DNA from 4 places in the Bacillus sp. NEB1478 genome. Region 4 is predicted to be linked to each of the others. Evidence: riboswitches for the same ligand, from Rfam matches in the RefSeq annotation. Region 4 holds a riboswitch; each other region holds the start of a gene.
What was found. Region 4 has a riboswitch for cyclic di-GMP ahead of RGB74_RS12230 (GGDEF domain-containing protein). Riboswitches for the same ligand answer to the same signal wherever they lie in the genome.
Positions count from the first base shown of each region.

Region 1: another riboswitch for cyclic di-GMP. It lies ahead of RGB74_RS01700 (hypothetical protein); the one in region 4 lies ahead of RGB74_RS12230 (GGDEF domain-containing protein).
Region 2: another riboswitch for cyclic di-GMP. It lies ahead of RGB74_RS01510 (DUF5667 domain-containing protein); the one in region 4 lies ahead of RGB74_RS12230 (GGDEF domain-containing protein).
Region 3: another riboswitch for cyclic di-GMP. It lies ahead of RGB74_RS15690 (aspartyl-phosphate phosphatase Spo0E family protein); the one in region 4 lies ahead of RGB74_RS12230 (GGDEF domain-containing protein).

Region 1 covers NZ_CP134049.1:349,305-354,470, reverse strand. Annotated here, with positions in the region: gene RGB74_RS01720 (vWA domain-containing protein) at 1-322, opposite strand, end outside; gene RGB74_RS01715 (ATP-binding protein) at 388-1,272, opposite strand; gene RGB74_RS01710 (hypothetical protein) at 1,419-1,604, opposite strand; gene RGB74_RS01705 (YdcF family protein) at 1,621-2,355, opposite strand; gene RGB74_RS01700 (hypothetical protein) at 2,446-2,931, opposite strand; cyclic di-GMP riboswitch class II at 2,964-3,046, opposite strand; gene RGB74_RS01695 (spore coat protein) at 3,242-3,916, opposite strand; gene RGB74_RS01690 (transposase) at 4,235-4,795, shown strand; gene RGB74_RS20090 (methyl-accepting chemotaxis protein) at 4,916-5,166, opposite strand, start outside.
Region 2 covers NZ_CP134049.1:308,024-313,189, forward strand. Annotated here, with positions in the region: gene RGB74_RS01510 (DUF5667 domain-containing protein) at 1-1,210, opposite strand, end outside; cyclic di-GMP riboswitch class I at 1,289-1,375, opposite strand; gene RGB74_RS01515 (pullulanase X25 domain-containing protein) at 1,692-5,166, shown strand, end outside.
Region 3 covers NZ_CP134049.1:3,116,628-3,121,793, reverse strand. Annotated here, with positions in the region: gene RGB74_RS20155 (3D domain-containing protein) at 29-616, opposite strand; gene RGB74_RS15700 (aspartyl-phosphate phosphatase Spo0E family protein) at 846-1,001, opposite strand; gene RGB74_RS15695 (cation:proton antiporter) at 1,222-2,793, shown strand; gene RGB74_RS15690 (aspartyl-phosphate phosphatase Spo0E family protein) at 2,913-3,074, opposite strand; cyclic di-GMP riboswitch class I at 3,116-3,202, opposite strand; gene RGB74_RS15685 (hypothetical protein) at 3,459-4,763, shown strand; gene RGB74_RS15680 (DEAD/DEAH box helicase) at 4,760-5,166, shown strand, end outside.
Region 4 covers NZ_CP134049.1:2,477,352-2,482,517, reverse strand. Annotated here, with positions in the region: gene RGB74_RS12250 (STAS domain-containing protein) at 1-304, shown strand, start outside; gene RGB74_RS12245 (WYL domain-containing protein) at 401-610, shown strand; gene RGB74_RS12240 (YhjD family protein) at 624-983, shown strand; gene RGB74_RS12235 (protein kinase family protein) at 1,090-1,743, shown strand; cyclic di-GMP riboswitch class I at 1,817-1,906, shown strand; gene RGB74_RS12230 (GGDEF domain-containing protein) at 2,116-3,051, shown strand; gene RGB74_RS12225 (GGDEF domain-containing protein) at 3,169-4,227, shown strand; gene addB (helicase-exonuclease AddAB subunit AddB) at 4,506-5,166, shown strand, end outside.

The DNA of each region.
Region 1 (5,166 bases), 1.8 Mb from region 4:
GAAACACTTGCTTATAAAACTCCCCATGCGGATGATTTTTGAGCTGATCCAGTGTATCCCAGACACAATCGTCATCTGTATGAAATTGTGTGCCGAAGCTGCGTAAATACACGTCTGATTTCCATCCTTCCAGCTGGATCTCACGCGGGTAAGGGTTCCAGAATTGACTGACGTGCACGATGTCCTTATCTCGTTCCAGATTTGAATGGTACGAGAAAGAAACGTCCATCTTTTCTACTTTAGAAAGAGAACGTGAGAGGTCGATCAATTGCATATGAACGAAAGAATCGATCTTTGTGTCTGCAAAAACTAGGAATTTCATCAGGGCGAAACCTCCAAAATCATCGTGGGAAATAAATTGTAGGGGGTCTGACCCCATTTCCCAGCTTACATAAACAGCGTCGCGGCCACGTTGGAAACGAGGGCGCGTTCGCGGGCGTCTTCGAGCTTGTCGGCGATTGCGCGCTGGATGGCGCGCTTCGCCGGCAAGTAGACGGAGAGGTCGGCCGCATCCAGCAGTGCGCGGATGGATGCGGCGTCCTCGGACAGATGGCCGGCTTTCGCCTGACCGATGAGGTCAGACGAAAGCTGGACAAATTGATCCAGAATAGCGTCATCTTTTTGCTGGGACTGAGTTTTCAGCATCTCTTTTAACGTCCCGCCTTGAATATACGGCACTTCTATTACTACAAAACGGTTTTTCAACGCTTCGTTTAAGGGTACCGTACCGATATATCCTTCATTAATCGCAGCAATGACGTTAAATCCAGGATCTGCTTTTATCACTTCACCTGTAAACGGGTTGGCAATCGTACGACGGTAATCGAGCATTCCGTTTAAGATCGGCAGTGTTTCAGGCTTTGCGATGTTGATTTCATCAATATACAGAAAATGTCCGTTGTTCGCCGCTTTAGTAACGGGTCCTGGAATGAATTCAATTTCTTGCTTTCCGTTCCGATAGCTTAATGTTTTGTGCCCTAATAACGCTTCCGCATCTAAATCCACAGAGGCATTGACTTGGTGCAGCGGCTGACCGAAAATACTCGAGAGCAGTTCAGCGAGTTTCGTTTTACCTGAACCAGTAGGACCCTTCAGCAGAACATTTTTTCCTAAGGCAAGGGCGATCACCGCATCTTCAACAAGCGATGTGTCAGGTGCTGTATAGCCAGGCTTTCCGATCAAATCTTTATAAACATCAGGCAAATTTTCTATGCGTTTAGCCGCTTCTTTTTGCAGCTTTTCTTTTATTTCAATTGGGATCTCAAGGTTCATTGTAAATAATCCTTTCCTTCATCTACCACTATTATTTCCACTAATTCCGTTACGTAAATCCTTACACACTTTAACATTGTAAGCTTTTTCAAGGCAAGTGGTTGAACTGCAAAGAAAAACGCTTTGATATACGATATATCAAAACGTCATTCAGTCTGTTCCTTTTTAATTAACTTCACAATATGCGGTTTCGGCTCCCAGCAATTAAACTGGTAGTCTGGCTTAGTATCATATCCAAGCCGCACACAGAAATAACGCATCCCTACAGATGTTTTCTCAGGTTTGAAATTTACACATGTCGCACAGCAATGATATCGATTTTTGTTATTCATGTATGTCACATCCTTCTTAGCGGTCTGTGAAATAGCTCTTGAAAATGGCCATGTACTCTCTTACATGCGCCTGAGGTACGGACGAAATTCTTAGCGGCGACCCTAGACCTTCTGCATCCACTCCTAAGCGCTTAGCGATCATCTTCGTCCGAAAAAGATGAAAATCACTCGTTACGATCAGCACTTTACTGCCAGGATCAATCATTTGTTTCGTATATAATAAGTTTTCGTATGTACTTGTCGCTTTTTCTTCTATCTTTATTCGATCTGGATCCATGCCGTGTTTCACAAGGTAGTTTTTCATAATGAAGCCTTCACTTTCCGTTTTCCGAAAACCGAGACCCCCGCTCACAACAAAATGAAGATCCTTGTGATTTTGAGCATAAGCGAGTGCTTGATCAAGTCGTCCTTTCAATACGGCACCTGGTCTGTTGTTTTTTGTCCCGCCTCCTAATATGAGTACTGTGTCTATTCTATCGGAAACCTTATCGGGATTGGTATTCGCAGATAAGAGAATAAGAGTTTCTAACGTGCCTGCAAAAAGGATGGCCAGTGTTATTATGACCGTTGTCGTTTTTCTGTACTTTTTAAAAAGATTCATCATGGTCTGATACTTGTAAAACAGCAGAAAAAAGAAAACACTAAGCATGAAAAAGACGGCTAATCCCATATCCATGTTGGTCGTTTGGATCAGCATCGCTGCAGCATAAAGAAAAAAGCAGAGACTTAGAAACAAAAATAATTTTTTCATAGTATTAAGCTCCATTACCATTTAATTGAGGTTCCAAATTCTAGTATATCGAAAAATAGAAAAAGAGCGGAGATTTTCCGCTCTTTTGATTTATTTATTAATATCTTGTTTTTTGATCTCTTTTTCGATTTCTTGTGTGATCTGTTTTTTATAGTTTTCAGATGTCGTTGACGCTTCTTTTGTCATTTCTGCTGTCTTTTTATCAACAGCTTCTTGCTTTCTTTGTGTAATCTTTGCTACTTCATCATCGTAATGTTTTTGAAGATCAGATTTCTCTTCTTGAATAATGTCTTTCTTCTTATCGTTCAGCTCTGTTTTTGTTTCTGAAAAAATAGTTTGCACTTTACTGCTTAACCCGCTAAGCAATTCATCTTTTTGAGTTTTCAGCTGATTTTGGATATCATCCTTAAATGTGTAGGCAAGGATTTGTGTGTATAGCTGATCTGCAAGCTCTGGTTTCGCTGCAAATGCCGAAGTAGTCCCTATTGTAAAAGCAGCAACTGTAGCCAATGCTACCTTAGTCCACTTCCGCGCTTTCTTCTTTGTACTAAACTTTTCTTTTCGTGATATTTCCATAAAAAATACCCCTTCCTTTTATCGGTTTGATTAAAAGAAGCGGCCGGTTGCGCTACTAGCTCTGATTATTCCAAGCGCCCAAATAAAGAATAATCTTCACAGCTCCACACTTATTTAATTATTTCCTAATATTAAATTTACCATCAAAGGGATTTGCTGTAAATAGAATTTTGATATACTAGTAAATTAATACAACAAATTTATTTGCATACTTATAGGTGATTTTCTTGCTAAAAAATTATTTAAAGAAGCAAATTTATTCAAAAAACACTTGAGAAAATTAATTCTCAAGCGTTTTAAAGTACTTAAACTATTGCAGTGGCGGCATTGTTTGGGCTTGACCGTATGCATTTATCATTTGTTGCATATCTTGTTGGGCTAATTGTGGCACTTGATAAAAATGCTTTTTGTTTTGCCAAATTGATAATTCGTAAGCCATTTCAATCCAATTTGGTATCCCGTCTGCTAATACACGGCGAAGGACAGGGTTAGTAAGTTCCAAAGTAGCCATCCCTCTCAGGGACGCATTAGACTTTAATGTTCCAAGAATTAAGGAAGAAATCGCTTCATCATTTAACTGAGATGCATTTTGAATTGGAGTTTTAGGCTGTGCAGGACTCAACCCATAAACAAAATCATTTTCTTGAGTCATTTTATAGGTTTGAGTTGGCATAGATGGATCTTTTCCTGTTTGAAAAGCTTGAACACATGCATTATATTCGTTCGTAATATGCTGATAATGACGATCTAACATTGCTTTTAATTCTTGATCCTGGATGTGGTCTCTGCAAAGGATGTACAAGTTTAGTGTGCTGATTGTTCCTCCCAGCATTTCATGAACATCGAACAGTTCGTGTCCACCATGGTTAAATTGTGCAGGCACCTTGCCCGTCTGCATGTTTTGATGCACAAACTCAGAGCTATTAGCATTTTGGGACTGATTATTTTGATTTGGATTAGATTGATTCGGATTAATAGGGTTCATATTCTTACCTCCGTTTTTAGAAATACGGGGTTATTTTGTGTAGATTGAAGTCATATATACAATAAAGGTGCAATTCGCAAAAAAATTTCCGGGGAAATTCGATAAAATGATTCAGCAATATCCCACAATCGACAAATTGAAAGCTGAATTTTTGAAGTAAAATGATGATATTTGAAATTCGTATAATAAAATCGTTTGTATTCAGAAACCGACGGGAAGGTTTACTCAAAAACCGTAAAGGAAATAAATTGTTTGGGGACTGTCCCCATTTCCCAAATCCAGCTAAAAGCCTTACACTAGAATTATTACTGGAAGGAGGTGAATCCCATTTCTAGGACGAAACGTATCTGGTATCCCGATGCTGTTTACCATGTCACCACTCGCGGTAATCGACGAGAACCCCTTTTTTACTCTCATCTCGATTATCATCATTATTTAAAAATACTTAGTCACTGCATTCCTAAGTATTCCGTTAAACTTTTCTCTTATTGCCTCATGCCGAACCACACCCATTTACAAATTCAATGCTGCAAGTCCCCGCCTGGTGATTTCATGAAAGAATTAAGTGAAACTTATGCGATGTATTTTAATAAAAAATATGAACTCACTGGCCATGTCTTTCAAGGTCGATACGGAGCAGAATTAATCGAAGATCGATCTTATCTACTAGACACTAGCCGCTACATCCACATGAACCCTGTTGCTGCAGACCTTGTTATGTACCCTCTTGAATATCCTTGGAGCAGCTACCGTTATTATGCAAGCCAATCCGTATGTTCCTTCTTAGATACCTCATTTATACTTGAACAGTTTCAAAAATCAAAATCACTATATCGAGATTATGTCGAAAGCAGAATAACACCGGTCGTAGAGCAGTAATGGCGTTGTAAAATTACACTCTATCAAATTTATAAAGCTTGTTGTTTCAATGAAAAAGCCGGTTATGTCCTTCTGAAGAAGACAAAACCGGCTTTTTTGTATTTGTCTGGGGTCTGTCCCCTAGATCTTGAATCTCATAACGTGGTCGCGCATTTGTTCTGCATATTGTTCTAGTTGTTCTGCTAGGTGGTTCAGTTGTTCCATGGATGCTGATTGTTGTTCGGTTGAAGCCGAAACTTCCTCTGTGCCAGCCGCTGTTTCTTGCGTGATAGCTAGTATATTTGAGGCGTTTTCCAGTAAAACATCTTTTTGCTTCGTCATTTCTTCAACGGATTCAATGACGTCTTGTAATTTTTCTGAGTTACCATGGA
Region 2 (5,166 bases), 1.8 Mb from region 4:
GATCATGATTTTCACTGTGATCACGTTCATCTTTGTCTTGATTCTTTTCACCGAGCTCATCTTTTTTATTACGCTGTTGCGGAGTCTCTGCCTTTTTCGGTTTCTCAATCTTTGGCTGTACATTTTTAGGCTGTTCTTTTTTAACTTCAGGCTTTTTAGGCTCATCTTTTACTGGATAAACGTTTTTGTCCTTATGATCCGTTACTTTTTTCACGGGAACAGCGATTGCTGGCGCTGGAGCTTCTTCTGTTTCATCCATTTCATCAGCCGGCTCCGTAACTACTGGCTCTTCTGAATCTGTTGTTTCAGGTGTTTCAGGTGTTTCAGTTGTTGCTGGGACGTCTGTTGATGTTTCCTCTTCTTTATCTTGATCTTCATCTTCAGCTTTTTTATTGTGTCTCATTTCATGCTTTGCGATCTTTTTCTCCAGTTTTCCAAAAGTTTTTGCAATGTTTTTAGACAGTGCTTCTTGGGCTTTTGGGTTATCGATTTTTTCAAGTGCAGCCATTAGCGACACGATGTTTTGAAAGAATTTTTTCTCTAATTCGGTAGCGGGTTTTTCGCTTTCGTCTGATGTTGTTTCCTCGTCGTTAGTTGCAGATTCATCATTATTTGTGGATGATTCCTCACTAGAAGTATTCTCATCAGCAGTTTCATCATTTGTTGTTGCTTCATCATCCGTTGTCGTTGTTTCTGGATTTGCTTCAGAATCTGTGTCTTTTGCAGCTTCTTCCTCTTTTTTCACTGCTTCTTCTTGCTGTGCGACCGCTTCCTCTAATAGTTTGGCAGCATCATCATAGCTTCCTTCTTTTATAAGGGCGTTTGCTTCTTTAATGCGTTCAGCGGCGAAATCGGCCAATAGCTTAGCTTGGTCCATATCATCGGTCGTCATAGCGAGCTGGATTTTTTCCATCATGATTTTAACAAAATAAAAGAAATCTCCAGGAATTAAGTCGGGAGCTTCTTCAGTTGGTGTTTCCTCTGCTGGCTCTTCAGCATCTGTTGGATCTTCTGCTGTCACATCATCTGATGTATTTTCATCTGTAGTTCCACTTGCTTCAGTTGATGGAGTGTCAACTGTATCGTTTACTTCTGTTTCGTCATTCTGTGTTTCTGTAGTAGTCGTTTCGTTTGTGTTCGCGAAAACGGCGGGTCCGAATGATGTTGTTGCTAATCCTAATGCTAAAAATGAACTCAAAATCTTCTTCACTTCTTATTCTCCCTTTCTCAAATAAAATGAAATTAAAAAGACACACTTATGCCGTTTGGCGGAGTGTGCTCCGGGAAAAACGGCAGCTGGCTGGCAATGCAAAATTGTGCAGAAGCCCCTGTAGCTTTGCGTCGCTATGTTTCCATAGGTTTGCCTTTATCTTTTTAAGTTCCAAATAAAATGTATTCAATTCACTTTAAACTGTAAAAATATGTCGAACAAGTAACCGTTTTCCTATTTTCTTAAAAGATGAGTTATAAAATATTTCATTTTAATGGTAATTGATGCCTATTAAAAAATGTAAATCTCAGCCGAAAGTCATATTTTCCATTAAAAGAAAACATGCCATAATATAGGAGTGAAAGCGCTATCTTTTTTGTTTGTGCAAACGCTTTCTCCAATATGGATCAACTTTAAAGGGAGGATTTTTGTGAGGAAGAGAAAATCATTTAAATCAGTTTCGTGGCTTTTACTTTTTACGATGATTTTGCAAACGTTTGCATCAACGATACTATTTCATCCAGCGAAAACGACAGCAGCTGAAAGAACAGTCACACTCGTTGGTGATTTGCAATCGGAACTGGGAGCTTCAGGTGATTGGAACCCGGCTGATACAGCGACAAAAATGGAACGGCAGGCAAACGGAAAGTACAAGCTGAAAGGGACATTGCCTGCAGGGAATTATGAATATAAAATCGCTATCAATGGCTCTTGGGATGAGAACTATGGTGTGGATGGAAAAGCGGGCGGCGATAACTACAAACTCACCGTCGATTCCGATAAGGAGGTGACATTTGTGTATGATGACACGACGCACAAAGTTTCGATTCTAGAACCTCTTCCACAAGAACAAACACCGCGTATTGTAGGGAGCATTCAACCCGCAATCGGTGCGGGTGGTGAATGGTCACCTGGTGAGTCCACCGCATTCTTAAAAGATGAAGATACAGATAACATTTACACATATACAACACAAGTTCCAAAAGGGAAATACGAATTTAAGATCGTTCTCGGAAACAGCTGGGATGCTCCAGCTTATCCTGGAAACAATTTCGCCTTAAATGTTGTAAAAGATGCGACTATCACTTTCTTCTACAACCATGACACGAAAGAAGTGTACACAGATTACGATGCAGGTCTGCCAGACGGAAGTGTGAAAGGGGACAAGCTTTTCCATGACACCTGGAATGAAGCGTACCGTGCACCATTCGGGGCAATCAAGGCTGGTCAAGACGTAACCCTTCGCCTTCAATCTAAAAAAGGCGATCTGACGGGAGCTAAGCTCTACCTTAGAAACTACAATTCTGGCAGCACGACTGTAAAAGAGATGGAGAACGCCGGTTGGACAACCATTAACGGCGAGGAAGTCGAGCTTTGGGAAGCAACTGTAACACCTGACGAAAAAGGTGTTTACGGGTATAAGTTTGAAGCACGTGATGGAGATGCGATAAAAGAATACGGAGAAGACACACAAGAAGGCGGAAAAGGCGCTGTTAGCGATACGAACGCAGGTCTATTCCAAATGACCGTCTATGACCCAGCTTATAAAACACCGGACTGGATGAAAGAGTCGGTCGTTTATCAAATTTTCCCTGACCGTTTTTTCAACGGCAACAAAAAGAACGATGATGACAAAACAACGGCACGTGGAACGGAACCAATCGAGCACCGTGATTGGAGCAAGCTACCGGATAACCCGAGATTAGCTGAAAACGAAGGCTATGATGGCGACTTGATCTGGTCAAATGACTTTTTCGGCGGTGACATTGCCGGCATTCAGAAGAAGCTCGACTACATTCAGTCACTGGGCGTTAACACGTTATATTTGAACCCAATTGCAAACGCCTCATCGAACCATAAATACGATGCGACCGATTATAAAGCAATCGATCCGATGTTCGGGACGCCAGCAGAGTTTAAAGCTTTTACAATAGAACTGAAAAAGCGCGGCATGCATCTTATTTTAGATGGCGTGTTCAACCATGTCGGGGATGATTCCATCTACTTTGACCGCTACAGCAAGTACGAAACGGTTGGAGCATACGAATATTGGTCAAGCGTCTATGACTTAATGAACAGTCAGGGATTAACAGAAGCACAAGCAAAAAAGAAAACCGAAGATACATTCATAAAAGAAGGCCAGAAATTCAGTCCGTACGGATTTGAAAACTGGTTCAACATCGAAAACAAAAAAGTGGACGGTGTTTACAAATATCAAGCATGGTGGGGCTTTGACTCACTGCCTGAAATCAAATCGATTCCAGGTGAAGCAGTAGACTATGATTCTGAACTGAACAACAAATCGTTCGCAGACTATATCATGTATAAAAAAGACTCAGTCGCAAAATCGTGGCTGGACCGCGGTGCTTCCGGCTGGCGTTTGGATGTAGCGAATGAAGTAGATACAGAGTTTTGGAGAGAATTCAGAAACGAACTGAAAACAGGGAAAAAAGAAGAGCCGCTGATCTTAGGCGAGATCTGGGATGATGCATCAGAATACTTCCTTGGCGATCTTTACGACTCGGTCATGAACTACCGTTTCCGCGGAGCGATGATTGATTACTTGAAGAACGGTAATGCAAAAGGTGCCGAAAATCAGCTAAACGCTGTATTTGAAGACTATCCGCAAGAAGCTTTTTACGCATTGATGAACTTAATGGGATCACATGATACACCGCGTGCAGCATTCGTTCTAGGGAACGGAACGGATTCATACGAGCGTGCTGAACTCGATCCGAATTACGATTCAGAGCTTGGAAAGAAGCGTTTAAAGCTCGCAAGTATTTTACAGATGGGATATGCAGGTGCACCGACCGTTTATTACGGAGATGAAGCAGGCGTAACAGGGTCTAAAGATCCGGATGACCGTAGAACTTACCCATGGGGTCATGAAGATCAGGATCTTGTGAAACACTATCAAGCAATCGGAAAAGTGCGCACTGACTATCATGACCTTTTCAGCTATGGCGAATTGAACCACCTTTACGCTGAAAATGATGTACTCGCTTATTCGCGTACAGATAAAAAGAATGCAGCAATCGTTGTCACAAACCGTGGTAACGAAGAGAAAACAGTAGAACTTGATGTGAAGAAGCTGATCGTAAACAATGTAAAACTTACTGATCAACTGAACGAAAAGTACAATGCCACTGTAAAAAATAGCAAGCTTACAATTACGGTTCCAGCAATGAGTGGACGTATGCTCGTTACAGACAAGGGACAAAATCTAAAGCAGCCAAAAGCGGTTAAGCATGTGAAAGTAACGGAGGGCAGCCATTCCGTATCTTTATCTTGGAAGGGCAACTCCAAACATTATGCTGTCTACCAAACGACGGTTTCAGGTGCTTTTTATGAAAAAGTGACAGATACACGCATGAATTCTGTAAAAATCGACGGGCTAGATAACGGACGAAAATATTATTTTGCTGTTGTAGCAGTCGATAAAGATAACAATGAATCTGTGAAAACAGAAATTAAAACAGCTGCGATTCCGCACGTTGAGCTGAAGACTGGAAACTATGAAATTACAAATGTGACAAAGCTTGAAAATGGTGTGATTGATCTTTCGAAAACACAAAACGTATCGGCTGATCTTTTTATAAAAGGTGAAACCGAAAAAGATCAAGCGGAAGGGTTAACAGCAGAACTTCAAGTGAAGGAACCTGGTAAAACAAGCTGGACAAGCCACCCTGCAAACTATACGGCTCAAAACGGCCAATCCAACCAATTCAGCAGCTCTTTCCTTCCATTTAAGGAAGGAACGTATGAATACCGTTTTGCTTTTACAACGGATCTCGGCAGAACATGGGTGACGAGCGAATCCAATTCGGTAACGTTCACAAAAGGAAGTGACACGACTGCACCAGCAAATGCAGTTAGTCTCGAACAGCCAGCGCAAGAATCGGGACAAGTGAACTTGAAATGGACTGTGGATGGAGCGAACGAGCCATATTTGT
Region 3 (5,166 bases), 640 kb from region 4:
TTAAGAAAGTCTAGTAAACTTTTTTTCTTTAGTGCAAGATTGAGATATTTACCGTTTTTCTTCCCCAATTAACAGCTTTGGAATAATCATTCATAAAAACGTCAATTTCATTGCCATTGATTCCTCCGCCAGTATCAGCTGCAACCGCATAGCCATATCCAGGGACATAAACCACAGTTCCCATTGGAATTACGTCAGGATCAACCGCGATAATTTTTGCGTATGGATAGTCAATTAGACTTGTCCCGCTTGCAGTAACACCGCTGCAGCCTTCACATTCGCTTGTATAGGCAGTGGCTGAAACAGTCATACTTTTTGATTGCAAGTTGTTTTTGATCGTGCTGAATGTTTGTTGTCCTGCGATTCCATCTACAGAAATACCTTTTGAACGCTGGAAATCAAGTACAGATTGTTTAGTAACAGGTCCATAATATCCAGTTGTAACAGGGAAATCAAAGAATCCCATCGCTTTTAATTTTGCTTGAAGTTCATGGACATCTTGATCCCATACGCCAGGACGAAGAGTATGATCTCCCATTGCAGCTTGTCCGCTTAGTGGTGATGAAATTAGTAAACCAAATGCTAATGCCCCTGTAATTACCCATTTTTTTATCATATGTAATTCCTCCTGTTATGTATAATTGGTTAAATGCACCTCGGTTTCCAATTATACAAGGACAATGTGACAATCTGGTTAGCAGAAAGTAACAAAGAGGTTACAATATTATTTTCATATAATAATAGGTAAAAATAGGAATTTATGTAATGGTGAGGAAAGGTTATAAGATTGGCAGCAAATAAAGAAGCATAACTCGACAAATTTCCCAGGAAATAGACAAAGTTTACTATTTTTCTTGTGAATCAGGTAAGTCTGCATTTAATCGATTTAAAAGTTGGTCCAATTCTTGACTGCAAATAACTGTTTCTTTAGCTGTAAGGCCAAATGTTTTTCCAAGACAAAGAAGCACTTCTCTTTTTTCTTCAATTAATTGTAACAACATGTATCATTCACAACTTTCTTGAAAGATTTTGTCTCAAAAAGTATGCAATATTTTCAGCAAAAGAAAAAGGGTTTCGCGGAAAATAGTGAAAATATTACAAGAAGCTTCAAAGCTCGTAAGAATATGTCGAATAATAATATTTATTTTTGTATTTTCGTTTGAGGATGTGCAGGAGAGGAAAAAATATTAGAAAAAGCTAACAAGTGGAGAGGTGAAGCGTATGCATCACTCATTGAATGTAGCCTTAATTTTATTAGCAGTAGCAGTTGGAGTGACAGCTCTAGCGAAAAAATGGCACAAACCTTATCCGATTGCACTTGTTATAGTTGGGGGAATCATCGGTCTGGTTCCAGTACCCTCGCTAGAACCTGTTAAAGGAATTATAGAAGAAGGGCATACATTTCAATTCATCATCATTTCGTTATTATTGCCTACATTACTTGGTGAGGCTAGTTTGAAGCTGCCTTTTAGCCATTTGCGTGATAATACGAAGTCAATTTTGGCATTAGCATTAGGCGGAACTTTAATCACTTTTAGTATAGTTGGAACATCCTCTTATTTTGGACTAGGGATGGGTGTACAAACGGCCTTTGTTTTTGCAGCGCTAATGAGTGCTACAGATCCTGTTTCTGTCTTAAGTATATTTAAATCTCTTGGGGTAAACCGGAGATTAGCCACCATTATTGAAGGTGAAAGTTTGTTTAACGATGGTGTAGCCGTTGTATTGTTCATGATTACTTCTGTTTATCTTCCTTCATACATACAGATGGGTGCTGGAGGAATAACTGCAACAATTATTATACTAGTAAAAGTTGCGTTAGGCGGTGCTCTCATTGGAGGTGCGCTGGGTTATGTATTTTCTAAGATTACAAGCTGGTATGATGATTATCCTTTAGAAATTCTGTTTTCACTTTTGTTATTTTACGGAAGCTTTTCAATAGCTGAGTCCATTCATGTTTCAGGGGTTATCGCTGTTGTAGTAGCAGGACTGATCTTTGGCAATTATGGAGCAAAGATTGGGATGAGTCCGACTACAAAAGTAAACATACATTCGTTTTGGGATGTGCTGGCCCTATTTGCAAATTCACTTGTTTTTTTGTTAGTAGGATTAGAAATCGCTTATATTAATATCGGGAACAAGTTTGGTTTAATCATTGGTGCTATTTTAATAGTTCTTGCTGCGAGAACGATTGCTGTTTATGTATCCTTGGTTCCGGTTAAAGGAATCCCTTCCAAGTGGAAGCACATTTTAAATTGGGGCGGATTAAAAGGATCTTTGTCCATCGCACTTGCTCTAAGTTTGCCAGGAGATTTTCCTGGGAGAGAAGATATTATTGTCCTTTCATTCAGTATTGTTTTCTTTTCATTGCTTGTCCAAGGCTTGACGATACCAGCACTTATAAAACGATTAAACATAAAAGGGCACGAGAAAGAAAAAACAGAATACGATGTTACGTTAGCTGCTGTCCACCGTTATGATTATGCATTAAAAAGGCTTCAGAAACTGAAGAATGAGGCAGTGATTTCCAGTGTGGTTTTTGATCGGATGAATAAACTTTACGAATATAGAAGAGATGAAGAAAAGAAAAAACTAGATGATATGTACGAATCACATCCTGAATGGAAAAGGTCACAAGAACGATTGGCTAAAATTGAATTGCTTTATGCAGAACATGAGGCTGTGGAGAGGCTTTTGCGTAAAGAGATGATTTCAACCAAGCTGGCTGAAGAAGAAATAGAGAGGATCGTTGATGAAATTGAAAAGTGCAAAAATGAGGATCAGGAGCTGTAAAAGGCGGGTTTTTTCATGATGAGTTGAATAATGGTCCAGCGGCATTGTATAGCATTTGGTACAGGTAGAGCTAAGGCTGACGGAATAATCTGCGTCAGCCAAGTTTTGTTTTTATGAAATTACTTTTGTACAACACTGTTGTATTGATTGAGTAATTTATCTAGCTGCTGGCTAACCTTTACTAACTTAGGGTGAGCTAATTCATGATTTAACATAGATGAAGTTCGATAGAGTTCTTCTCTCAGCAAAGAAATGCGGTCAAGCATCGTCTTCTCCTTCATATATATATCTCCCTTACTAAATATTTACGACGAAGGAGTCATTCGGCAACTGGCTGACATATCTACAATTAGACTTAGTCCCTATAGCTTTGCGTCCTTCTCTTTCGAAAAGTTTGCCTTTTCGTCGATTTTCCATAGTATAACATATTTAACCAGAAATGTTTACAAAAAATTACATAAATAGACAATATATTATGGGTAGTTCACCTTAATTATTTCACTTTAGTTTAATTATCGGATGAAACCAATTTGTTTTGAAGAGTGATTCAGAGCAATCTTTGGTCATTTGAGGAAGTTTCCTTTAAAATAGAAATGATATGCATGAATGAGAGAATAAATAATTTGCTATAATTGGTAATAAAGCGCGTAAGGAGGGAGACGGGTATGGATCGTATGAATGAAAAGACTTCTAATAATCATTATGATTCACCTGAAAAAAAGGTCCAAAACACGCACTCCGTTCAGTTATGGCGTGAATATTTCTCTGACCGGTTTGAGATATTTGAAAAACGTAAAATGCAAACCGTCACCTTTCGTGACATGGCAGACGGTAAAGATACGAGTTACACATTTGTTCATATTTATAGAGATTATTATCCTGCACTATTGAACGCTGGACAATTTTTCGATGAAGATATTGCATTGTTGTATAAATTTCATGTACAGATCGAGACGTTGATTCGTCTTTTTTCATTTGAAGCACATTACGGAATCGCTTCTTATATGCAAGCTAATTTTACAGCTACAGTAGATAAGTTATCTGATCAGATGTATATCACACTGAAGCAGTTGAATAGTGAAAAATTGATGAATGAAAATAAAGAGCTTATTGAAGAGAGTCTTAGGAATTTTCAGAGTCTATATGAAATTCCTCCTAAATGGGGGTATTTATTATTTTTCTTGTTTCAAGTCAGCTGGTCTCTTTTGTATACCGATGAATCTTGGCTTGAAAAATATGAAAAGCAGCTATTAGAAGAAAAAGAGGCAGGAAACACTACACAAATGCTTGAATTGGCACTTGTACATTTTGCGTTTGCACGAAAGAAAGATGAACTCGCTTTTGAACGAATTCAGAAGAATGATAAAAAGATTGAAATGGTGCATTTTTTAGTCTGGATGAAGCTATTAGTTGAAAAACAAGAATGGAACAGGCTTTTATCTTGGCTGCTTTATTTAAAACCAACGTTTTTAGAGGGAGTTAATACGTACTATTATCATTCAAATGCCCGGGAATTTTTCCATGAATACCTGAATTATTTCTGGAAGTATGCTCAGCATACAGGTGATGAAGAACAATATGAAGAAATGCTCATTGAATTCTTGCCGATCACATTTTATGAATATGGCGAATATCTAATGGTAATCGGTGAATATGAGCGGTGGGTAGAGCTGCAAGTAATTATGGGATACTCGCCCGAACTCATACAAAGAAAAGATTTAAAAGAGGTTATCTCACTAAATAAAGAATCTGTACTGCCGATATATCATCAAACGATAGACCGTTTGATCAATGAACGTACACGGAAATCATATCAATCAGCTATTAAACATTTAAAAACACTTCGGTCTATTTATTTTGATTTAGGAGAAGAAGAGCGTTTTTCGGTTTATATTAACCAGATCGCATCTGTATACGGCAGGTTAAGAGCATTTCAGGAAGAGCTGAGGAAAGGGAAGTTTATTTCATGATCGATACAAGCAATCTTTTACTTCATACAAAATGGCTGCAAGGCAATATGGTCTTGTGGGCGACAAGAAAAGAAAAAAGAGTGCATGTCAGCGACTGGAAACCTTTGTTATTCACATGGCATCAGCCTTCCTTTTATGGTACTATGCTTGACTCTGACGATCATCAAAATGTGTATTTAAATGCCGGCGATGCTTTTTTATTGTTTAACCGATATCCTGATTTTTTTATTGCTGAACATAATTGGGATGGAGAATCATTGGAAACCGTACACGAAGCAAATGATATTTTTAAATTAATGAAAAAAGAACGTGTTATTCCTGATTTCGAGGCATGGAAAGATGGGATATGGTCTTGGAAGGCTGAAGGTAAGCGGATTGAAACACCTTGGATCAATGAGGCACT
Region 4 (5,166 bases):
AATTGATACACATCGTTCAAAGCTTATAATGGAAACAGCTTTGGAGAGATGCACCGAGTTACAGGTAGAACATCTATTTATAGATTTATCAGGAGTACCAGTTATTGACACGATGGTTGCACACAATTTATTTAAAGTAATCAATTCCTTAAAATTATTAGGTGTTGAAGTGACATTAAGCGGTATGCGCCCCGAACTTGCACAAACAGTAGTTTCTTTGGGAATCAGCTTTGATGGAATTTCGATTGCGGGAAATCTGTATCAGCAGCTTGAAGCGATGGGCTTTGAGTCAAAAACGAAATAATTTTTGTAAAGATACTTGCCCAAATAGGGCAGGTATTTTTTTCTAGTGTTAAAAGAACGTGTGTTCGTATATACTGATAAAAAGGAGGTCTCTAACATGACAAGTATGTTTTTGAGATGCATCCAAGAAAGGGCGCCGATTGAGGTGATCTACCTTTCTAAAAGCGGTGCAATCACACAACGCCTTATCACGCCTTATGCTTTTGACGGTAAGCTTGTTACGGCTTTCTGTTCTGAGCGAAAACAAATAAGAACCTTTGAAATCAGCAATATTTTATCTGTTCAATTTAAATTTTTGCCTTCTTAAAAGGGGGATCTATATGCAGTATGGTAATGAAGAGGAACGTTCATTAATCGATAAATTCGTAATGTATCCGATTATATTAACGGTTTTTCACCGTGATTTACAAGTTGTAAACCGTTCAGCATTTAAATTAAAGCAGCCTTACATCGCTCTCTTAGAGCAGATAATGAATCAAATTAGCAAAGACTTGCATGATGTTCGCGTTGAACTAAGAAAAAGAAAAATTAAGGTGATGGATGGCCAGAAAGATAACGATATTACCGAATATGAGATATTCATTCGAGGTTATCGTGAAATTATGAGATTTCCGAATGTCCATTTGAAGAATAAAGCTGAAACCCTCATGATGTCTTATCTTCGCGTTGCATCACAATAGAAATTTCTTTCCTTCAAATTGGTTTCCTTTTTAGCTGGTTGTGTATACAATGAACGTATTGCTAGATGCTAAAACTCATGGTATACCAACGAAAAAGAGGAAATGTATGGAACACTTTATCCAGCTTACAAGACAGTTAAATAGAGAAATGATTATAGAGAGTCAGAGTCCGTTTGATCCGGTATGCCCTATCAACACTCCTCATCCTTGGAAATTGATCGGCTGCGGAAACTATGCCGCAGTATTCCTTCATCCTGACTATCCCGCTTATGTTGTTAAAATCTATGGAAGAGAAGCGCATGGCCTTATCCAAGAAAAGAAGGTATATGAAAAACTGGGAGAGCATCCTGGCTATTCCGTATGCTATTATACGGAAGATCGATTCCTGATTTTAAAGAGAATTGAAGGGGTAACTCTCTATGATTGTGTTCATAAAGGTGTTAAAATTCCTGAAAAAGTCATTTATGATATCGATGAAGCTCTGAATTATGCGAAGAAAAAGGGCTTATTTCCTGTTGATGTTCATGGGAAGAATGTCATGATCAGTAACGGCAGAGGAATTATTGTCGATGTTTCTGACTTCTTAAAACAGGTAGAATGCAGAAAATGGGCAGATTTAAGAAAAGCCTACTTCAAATTTTACAAAAAAACACTTTACCGTTTCCCTATACGCATTCCATATTTTGTTTTAAATCTAGTTCGAATAGGGTATAGATATTATCGAAAGTTAAAATATTCTATCGAAAAGAAATTACAATAGTTAATATTGCCTATAAAAAATATTGGCACATTTTCCCTATATAGGATATAATAACTATAAATCATAAAAACCTTTGTAATAAGGGCAAACCAGTTGAAAAGCTGGGACGCAAAGCTATGGGCCTAAAGTATGTGGATGCATACGATGGCAGCCGGTTGCCAAAGGGGAACGATGCCATATTAATGTTTCTGAAGCTAGAAGATCGATGATGTGGAGTTCAGAGGAGTTCAGTGTATTGCTAATACATGAGCACCGGAAGGACAAAACAAGACGAGATTCCAAGTTTATCAAGCATTAAGAGCCATTTCCCTTTAATTCTTAAGGGGGATGGCTCTTTGTATGTAAATTATTGAAGATTTGAGGGTTGCTAATATGGAAGAAAGCCAACTAGACCTGCGCGCACTCAAAAAAGATTTGTATAAAAGATTTATAAAATCCATCCCATCTATGATTGATATACATAAAAAAGAGCTGCATTTATATGAAGATTTTAATACTTTTCTTAGCAGCTTTGTTGAACAATATGAGCGGGTGCTGGAAAAATTTTTACGCGGAATTGTACATGCTGTGTTTTTGAAAGAACATCGTTTTCAAGACTTCTTGAAACAAGCTGAGGAAAAAGCGTTTCGCTCAGGTATTCATTTTTTGAAGCATCAGCGTATTCCGCACCGTTCTCTCGCTTGTTTCTCAACAAGTATAAGAGAAGCCGTACTGCAAGAGATGAAGAAAGTCACTAAAAGTGAAGATATTTACATTCAGCTTATCATGCTTGACCGATGGAACCATGCGGCTCATCGTTCGATAACAGGCTTTTTGAGCGGATTTTCTTCACAGCAATTTAAAGATTTAAAAGAGATCAGTATCAGGGATCCTTTAACGAATCTGTATAATCGCCGTTATTTTTATGATTGTCTGGAAAGTGAAATTAAAAATGCTAAGAAGATTAAAATGCCAATCACGCTTGTTATGTTTGACATTAATAACTTCAAACATATTAACGATGTTTACGGTCATCATGCCGGAGATGAACTTCTGCAGCAAATTGCTGAATTGGCTAAACGGCTAAAGCTTTCGTCTGGCTTTAGATTTGGAGGCGATGAGTTCGTATTCTTACTGCCAGGTTTAAATGAAGAAGATTCGTATCTTCTCGTCGAAAAAATGGAGAACCAGCTTATGAATTGGAATAAAGACATTTCGCTCGCCTATGGTGCTATAGAGCTCTTAAATGATGCATATGAAAATATTGACTATTATCTTCAACTAGCTGATGAACGAATGTATAGCAATAAACGGGAAATCAAGACATAATTCCCGTGCCAAATGAACCGTTTTACTAATATGTAAAGAAAAGTCTTATCAGGGAAGTATGCCCATATGCTATAATTTCTAGAATTAGGAACATAAATACGAAAGAAGATGGCAGTAATGAGAGACTTATTTGTAATAACAGATCATCGTTCAGAGACAATCTCGTCACTTTTACGGTGGTTTTTTGTAATCGTTTGCGTACCCTTATTTTATTACAATCCGATTGCGAGCGTATTGAACTTTAATAAAGAGACATTTCCTTTACTTTTAACAATAGGAATTGCTTATATGGGAGCTACTCAGTTTGTTCTATGGCGCTTTCATGAGAAATCCTATTACTATCGGATATTTACGCGTGGAGGTATTGTTTTTGATTTTATCGTATACTCGTGGCTGCTGCTCCTTACCGGAAATTCAGAAAGTCCGTTTATTCCAGTAGGTTATTTGATTGTAATCCATGCTGCGATTTACTGGAGACTAAAAGGTTCTATCGTTTTAGCTGCCGCCATATTTACAGGATTCGTATCCCTATTCTTGTATGATGCAGGATATTTAGAAACAAAAACCTTTTTTAATTTCTTTATTAACAGTACTTTTTTGTGGCTGATTGCTTTATATGGCGGGGTATTAGCTTCGAAGGAACGACAGAACTTTTTTGAGAAAAACATGTATCAGCTTCAGTCTGTTCAAGATTATTTAACCGGTCTTTTCAATCATCGTAAATTTCAAGAAGATGTATTAGAAAAAACAAAACATGAATCTTCCTTTACACTTGTTTTTTGTGATATTGATCATTTTAAAAAAGTGAACGATGTTCATGGACATGTTGTTGGTGACGAAGTGCTGAAGCTTGTTTCTTCTGTCTTCACACGGTATTTACCAATGAAAGAAGGAACTGCATACCGTTATGGGGGAGAAGAATTTGCCTGGATCATACATACAGATAAAGAATCGGCAGTTAAGAGATCGATCGAACAAGTGAATGACCATTTAAAAAAATACCCCTACAGATTAAACCAAGGGGTTCTGCCTGTAACATTAAGCTATGGTATCGCCGTCCATCATCCTGGCGAAAAGCCAGCAAATCTCATTAAAAGAGCGGATACACTTCTTTACGATGCGAAAACATCGGGAAGAAATACATTCAAAGTAGATCATAAAAAGGAAATCAGCTGAAATAACAGTGGGTTTTCTTTTTTTTTTATTGTTATTAGAGATGGCGATGTTGATTTCCGCTCCAGTCTTCTTATCAAAGGATAGTTTAACCAAATCTTATTAAAAAACAATAATCTTTAAGAAAAGAGCTAAAACAATATTAAACCGAGCTTTTTATTAAGAGATATCCTTTAAATTCCAGCTTTATTTACTTGTTTTTGAGAATGCTAACCTTTGTTCTCATAAGAGATTATGAGATAATAAAAACAGAAATTGTGTACGGAACAGGGGATGAAAATATGAGTTTGCAATTTATTTTGGGGCGATCCGGCAGCGGAAAGTCCCACTCTGTCTTTCAGGACATCCAACAAAAGTTGGCAGATGATCCATCTGGAAGTCCTATTATTTATTTAGTACCAGATCAGATGACATTTCAATCAGAATACAAACTTGCAGGTACACCAGGTTTGAACGGAATGATGAGAGCCCAAGTCTATAGTTTCTCAAGGCTAGCCTGGCGTATTCTTGGTGAAACAGGGGGTATGACGCGGCTTCACATCACAAGTTCTGGAGTACGGATGATGCTCAGAAAGATTATTGAGAACAAAAAAGAAGAACTTAAGATCTTTAAGAAAGCATCAGAGCAGAATGGTTTTTATGAATTACTAGAAATGATGATGACAGAGCTGAAGCGATATTGTGTATCTTCAGAGCATTTAACTTATAATGCAGAAACGCTTTTAAGTCTTGGTCAGAAAGAAAACAATAAGAAGGTACTGAAAGATAAATTATCCGATTTGAGCGTAATTTCAAGTGCGCTGGAAAAGGCGCTGGCTGAACAATATTTAGATTCAGAAGATTACTTGAGATTGCTGCAGGAAAAAATCGCTTATTCAGAAATGATCAAGAACTGTGAAATTTATATAGACGGTTTTCACTCGTTTACACCTCAGGAGCTAG